DNA from 2 places in the Lacinutrix sp. YIN62 genome. Region 1 is predicted to be linked to the other one. Evidence: riboswitches for the same ligand, from Rfam matches in the RefSeq annotation. Region 1 holds a riboswitch; the other holds the start of a gene.

What was found. A riboswitch is a leader RNA that binds a small molecule or an ion and turns the genes downstream of it on or off. The one in region 1 is predicted to bind cobalamin.
Region 2: it holds a riboswitch for cobalamin, as region 1 does, so the genes downstream of both, AC2D8I_RS03305 (T9SS type A sorting domain-containing protein) here and AC2D8I_RS02210 (TonB-dependent receptor plug domain-containing protein) in region 1, are expected to answer to the same signal.

The regions. Positions count from the first base shown of each region.
Region 1 covers NZ_JBXVVH010000002.1:173,759-177,186, forward strand. The annotation lists gene AC2D8I_RS02210 (TonB-dependent receptor plug domain-containing protein) at 1-1,121, opposite strand, end outside; cobalamin riboswitch at 1,154-1,393, opposite strand; gene AC2D8I_RS02215 (ABC transporter substrate-binding protein) at 1,517-2,674, shown strand; gene AC2D8I_RS02220 (FecCD family ABC transporter permease) at 2,675-3,428, shown strand, end outside.
Region 2 covers NZ_JBXVVH010000003.1:176,461-179,888, forward strand. The annotation lists gene AC2D8I_RS03295 (head GIN domain-containing protein) at 1-467, opposite strand, end outside; gene AC2D8I_RS03300 (acyloxyacyl hydrolase) at 501-1,595, opposite strand; cobalamin riboswitch at 1,807-1,989, shown strand; gene AC2D8I_RS03305 (T9SS type A sorting domain-containing protein) at 2,066-2,998, shown strand; gene AC2D8I_RS03310 (sulfate adenylyltransferase subunit 1) at 3,034-3,428, opposite strand, start outside.

The DNA of each region.
Region 1 (3,428 bases):
GATGTAAAATCTTTCCTAAGGTTAATACCATAATTCCATTTTTCTGCTGGTTTATGATTTAATAAAGCTGTAGCAGAAAATGCGGTTCTTTTAGGATCTCCAAAACTACTTCCAGCACCTTCATAACTATTGTAATCTAAAATAGTTTTGAATTGCAATGTCTCGGATAAACGAACATTCAAACTATGATTGAACAATAGAGTATTAACCTTTCCAAAAGAATAATTGTCCTTGTCTTTATTCTCAAAATATCGAAATAACTCTTGTAAATGCGCTACTTTAAACTTAGAACTAAATTTCCCAGACAAACGCGACCATTCTAGCATTGTACGGTAGTTTTCATCTTCGTATTTACTACGCCCTACAGCGACGAGCGTTCCAGAAAGATTGCGTTCCCCACTAAAACTCTGATGGTATAACTTAAGGACATCTTTTTCTGAAATAAAATAGCCCAAATTCACATTGAGATTCACATTATTATACTGCCCATTTTCATTGATTTTATCCGTACCTAAGTATTTATAATCGTTTTTAGATTCGATATAAGCGATCCCTATATTCCCTGAAAATGTTTCGCTCCCATAGGTTGCGGTATAACTACTATTTTTAGTATTAAAACTGCCATAAGACAACCTTAAACTATTTTTAAAATGAGAATAAAATCTTAATTTATTATTTAAATGAATACTCCCCCCAATGGCTCCACTTCCATATTGAACACTCCCACCACCACTACGAATATCTATAGAATTATAATTGGTTGTATTTATAGTATTAAAATCTGTTTGTCCGTTAAGCTGTGAATTAATATTTATTCCATTCCATATTACTGCGGTTTGGGATGCGTTGGTTCCTCTAAAAGAAGGAGAAGAAACCATTCCTGAACCATTCTCTTTAAAATAGATATTAGAATTAAAGGCCAATAAGTGGGTTAAAGACATTTCATTTTTATCTAAAATAGAATCATTAAGCACTTCTACTTTAACTCCAGAAGCATAGTGTTTTAACTTATTATCACTTAACACCACTTCATTTAATGTTTGGATAGAATCTATTTGTGCTTGAGCAATGCTGCAAAAACAAAAAATAGTAAATAGTAGTGTACTAATCGTTTTTTTCATAAATCTTTTAGATTCTTTACCCGAGAATCACTTTTAGATGATAAATTTTGGCAGGTCTCCTGACTTTCGTCCATATTGTTTACCTTCCCAATTTCCTAAAAATCAGTGGTTAGAAGTTTTAACAATAGGCATCACACTAAGGTGACTAAGATTACAGTTGCGGGAACAGTTCAAGACTATAATGCTTTTATCTCATGATTTAAATAAGACTCATGGCATTTCACTTGATTCCCTTTTAATCGATAGGGTTAAAACGATATGATCTTAAATACTTTAAAAGGCTATATCGTTTTTGTTATACCGAACCAAAATTCGCTGCAAAAGTAAGCTTTTTGATCAATGTTCCTTACAAAAGATTAAATAATATTACTTTTGATGTACCAAATACAATCAAATTGAAAACAATAGTCACTTTATTCCTGTTCCTCTCCTTAATTTCTTGCAAAGAAGAAACTAAAGCACCGCCCTTAAAAAGCAATACTAAAGCACAGGTTTCCAATAGCAAAAAAAACACTGCTTATGCCGAAGGATTTAGCATTGAAAACAACGGTAATCATCGCATTTTAAATATTAAGAATCCTTGGCCAAATTCAGATTCTCATTTTAAGTATGTTTTAATTTCAGCAGAAGAAGCTGCCAAAACAACTTTTATGCAAGATCAATATGATGGGATTATAATTACCCCTGTAAATAAAATCGTGGTAACGTCTACAACTCATATCCCTGCCTTGGAATTATTAGGAGTAGAACACTCTCTAATTGGCTTCCCTGGGACTAACTACGTCTCCTCTAAAAAAACAAGGCAACGCATAGATGATGGTTATGTTAGAGAATTAGGTAAAAACGAAGGCTTAAATACAGAAGTGCTATTAAGTTTAGGACCTAATGTTGTTGTGGCCTTTGGTGTTGATGGAAAAAATAAGTCTCTAAAAACTGTACAAAATGCAAAAATCCCAGTTATTTATAATGGGGATTGGGTAGAAAAATCGCCTTTAGCAAAAGCCGAATGGATCAAATTATTTGGAGCTCTTTACAATAAAAGCGAGGCAGCCGATACCATTTTTAAACGTATAGAAACAGACTATCTAAAAGCTAAATCATTAGCCTTTGGCGCCACCACAAAACCAACAATATTAAGCGGTGCCATGTACAAAGATATTTGGTACCTTCCTAGCGGCACCAGTGCAGAAGCACAAATTTTAAAAGATGCTAACACTAATTATTTATGGCAAAATTCTACAGGAAAGGGGAGTCTTTCCTTAAATTTTGAAGTTGTTTTTAGTAAAGCAAAAATGGCGAACTTATGGTTAAGCCCTTCCTATTACACAAGCTTGGAAGCCTTAGAGAAAGCAAACATTCATTATACTGAATTTGAAGCCTTTAAAAACAAAAAAATCTATTCGTTTTCTAACACCACAGGTCAAACTGGAGGCGTCACTTATTATGAACAAGGCATAGCAAGGCCTGATTTAGTATTAAAAGATATTATTAAAATTTGCCATCCAGAATTATTAAAAAATTACACACCCACTTTTTTTAAACGTCTTAAATAATTGACTAAAACACAATCATATAAGATCTATTTCATACTATTACTACTAATAGTAATACTACTCTTTGTGGTAAATGTTAGTTTAGGTTCTGTTAATATTCCATTTAAAGAATGTTTTAATAGTTTTTTTACAAGTCCAGATCACTATACAAATAATGAGTATATCTTTCAAGACTACCGATTACCAAAAGCTATTACGGCCATTTTAGTAGGTTCAGGGTTGGGTGTTTCTGGTTTATTAATGCAAACCTTATTCAGAAATCCATTAGCAGGCCCTTTTGTCCTAGGAATTACCTCTGGCGCCAGTTTAGGTGTTGCTTTAGTTATTATGGGTTCCTCGCTATTAGGAGGCTTTTTAACGAGTCTTTTAATCTCTAAATGGAGCTTAGTTATAGCAGCTAGTTTTGGGAGTTTTCTAGTACTACTTACGGTATTAATAGTTTCGATGCGTGTAAGAGATACTATGGCTATACTTATTATAGGGTTAATGTTTGGGAGCATAACAGCTGCCATAGTAAGTGTACTCTCCTACTTTAGCTCTGCCGAAGAATTACAACAATATATTTTTTGGGGATTTGGAAGTTTAGGAGATCTCCAATGGGGAGAACTTAAAGTTTTTGCAGCCATTTATAGTATCGGTATGCTTTTTAGTATTGCCTCTATAAAAGCATTAAATACGCTTCTTTTAGGAGAAAACTATGCCAAAAGTTTAGGGTTAAATATTAAACAAAGCCGTTTAATTATTATTATAGCAA
Region 2 (3,428 bases), on a different contig from region 1:
TTTGTAGTATTAACCTCAACATCAAAAATACCAACATTATAAAAATCTCCTGAATCATCTTCAGAAACTAAAAGTAACGTTTCATAGTTTAAAATCCCATTACTCCTTACTGCTAGCTGGCTACTATTTCTTATCTCTGTTAAATTTGGAGCACTCACATACACTTTTGTAATCCCGTAATCTCTAGTAAAATTACACTCATTATTATTTCTTAAGCTCAACTTTCCATTATCTACTTCTACCTTAATATCATCCATTAAAAAGGCACCTGTTTCCACAATAACGCTATGGTTTGCCCCTGCTGTTACGATAAGCTCTATATTGTTAAAAACCGTAATTTCTGTAAAATCACGAACTATAAACTCCTTTTGAATAATATCACCTGCATTTTTAAAACAATCTGGAGCATTGTCACTGCTACAGCTTAATAAAACAAATATTAAGACTATGGATAAAAATTTTTTCATCTTTAATATATACGTAATAATTTACTTTCTCTTTTATAATCTTACCCCAATTCCGAATTCTACCGCTTCAGCTTTTGCACCGTGAGCCTTTAAAGACAGGGCTGCAAAAAGGCGTTCTCCAAAATAACGCTTAATCCCCAACCTATTATAGAAACGTCCTTCAAAATCGAAAGGATAGTACACATAATACCCTAATTGCGTTAAAAAGGAAAGTCTATTAATAAATAATTCATGTCCTACAAATATGCCAATACGCTTATAATCTTCATCGCCTTTTACGTTATCTAAAGGAAATGCTACCGCCTTATAACGAATATGTTGTTTTAAGAAATTTGAAAAGAAAACATCTGTTCCTAATTGTACTGCCGATTTTCTATTTAAGCGTTTGTCTGCATATGCAGATGCTATATAAAAAGAATACTGCCCAGAATTAATAACATCGCTCTCATTAACGCCACTTCTAAACACAAAATTATACTTTATTTTTTCCGTAAATTTTGTAGCTTCTGTTAAAGCAATATAATTCTGTGGCTTCTCATAATCTAACGCATAATTAACCCCTATATTAAGAATTATACTATTAGTAGAGCTATTGGGCGCTTTAAAATTCCCATTAGAGTAATGAATTAAGGAAAGTCCAGCTTGAACACCAAACCCATTAAATAATTGCGCTTTCTTATAATTAAACATTACATAGGTAGAGCTTAACCAAGCTGTCCCATAAGCGTTATTTCTAAAATTCGTGTCTTTATCGTAAGGATTCGTATTATAAGTTAATCCTTGCCCTATTCTAAACATAAGGTTCCTTTTAAAAAAATAGAAATTATAATGAGCATAAAGACCATAATTATGCCCTAATATCTCATTTTTCATATCTTGATAAATAAAGGACAGTCCATAATCGGGGTAATTATAACGACTTTCCCAAGCATGCTTCCCAAATGTCTTTTTATTATAACTTAAAATAACTCCCGTTGGGTGATTAGTAATTAAATGTGCTATATCCGAATTATGTTCTGCTATATTTCCATAGAAAAAATTAGCATCTAATGAGAATAAACTCTTTGCTTCTTGAGCATAAGAAGCGAGTTGAAATAACAAGATAATACCACTTAAAAAGGACTTCATTAATTAGTTTAATTTGGGCGCAAAAGTAACACAAATTAAGTAGAGTATCGGTTTCGTTAAGACAAAACAAATGGCATTATAGTTAGATCGTTTTTAATTATATCTGTTTTTCACTGACTTTTAATTCGTTATACTATAGACTACTATTATACTTATAATTTATAAAAAAATAGATCGCTTTTTTTCTTGTCGAGGCAAAAGGAAACCTATACCTTGCGCCCGTTATTTTGGTTCCATTTAAAAATGGATTAAAAGGGAATTTGGTGTAAATCCAAAACTGTTCCCGCAACTGTAAGTTTTTATAAGCTGTATCAAGCAACCAATGTTTAGCAATAAATGTGAAGGGGATACAAGTAAAACGAGTCAGGAGACCTGCCTTTATAATATATGTTTAACTTTCGGGATAAAGGTTATTGTGCATTGGATAGTATATTCATAGTATATTAAGTTTTCTCCTATATAATATTATTATGAATAAAATATTTACATTACTTATTATTACCTTTTTTTCGTTTAACTTTTCAAATGCTCAAGAATTATTTTCTAATGGCGGCTTTGAAATGTATACAAGTTGTCCTGATAGTTGGGACCAAACAAATAGAATAGTTGGATGTACTGGCGACAATGACACTCCAAATTATTACAATTGTGGCTATAATCCTGGGTCGGCAAATACAGGAACTGGGTCCATTTATATGGGAGCCATTAGAGACGAATCGAATGGTGTTGATACTACAGAAGGGATTACACTACAACTAGATACCCCTTTAGTTAATGGTGAGGAATATACCATTTCTATTTCTAGTAATTATGGTGTTTCTGTATATGGAGATCCTGATTTTGACTATTCTGAAATAAAAGAATGCTATAATTTAAAGTTTCTTTTTTCTATGAATAATGAATTTGGAGATCCGGTATCTACGCATCATGAAATAGACACTGAATCTATCGTTGGGAATTCAAATACAAGTTATGAAGATTTCTCCTTTAACTATACGGCAGACAACAATTACACGCATCTTTATATCGTAACAGGATCTGCGCCTAAAAATAGTGCTGACAACCCTAAAGATGCATGTATGAGCGCGGGAGCTATTGCCTATGTTTATTATAATGTTATAGACGATTTAAGTATTAAGCCTTCTAGCACCTTAAGCACAAACGAATATGTTAAATCTTCGGTTAGTATTTATCCAAATCCTGCTAGCAATTTATTACAAATAGAAGGTTATGCGTATTCAGGCACATTAAAAATTATGAATACCGCTGGTCAAGTGGTTTTAAAACAACCTACAGATAATAAAACCAAGCTAAGCATTGATGTCTCCTCTTTAGCCCCTGGTATTTATTTTATACAAGCTGAAAATGGACTTAAAACAAAAAAGATTATCATTAACAGATAACCTTTTCTTGTATTAAAATTAATTTAATATTCTTTTTATTGAATGAACCCAGCCCCAACAGTATTATTAGATTTTGAATCTATTATAATAAAAGCACCGTTGGTTCTATGCGCCTTAAAGGCATCATAAAAAATGGGTTTATTCAATTTAAAGGATACCGTTGCAATGTCATTTATTTTTAAAGTACTTACATTAGATTCCACCCCTGAATAATCTGGGTTTATTCGATGTTCTATTCCTGCTACTTTTGCGAGTACTTTATTAACTCCATGTTGCACAACATACTTAGCGCCAATTGTTAAATTTTGAGCATCCATCCAAGAAACAGTTGCTGTAAATGTCTTCCCTATTTTAGGTAAATCGTTTGCTTTTACAATCATATCGCCACGACTTATATTAATATCATCCTCCAAAGCTATTAAAACGGAAG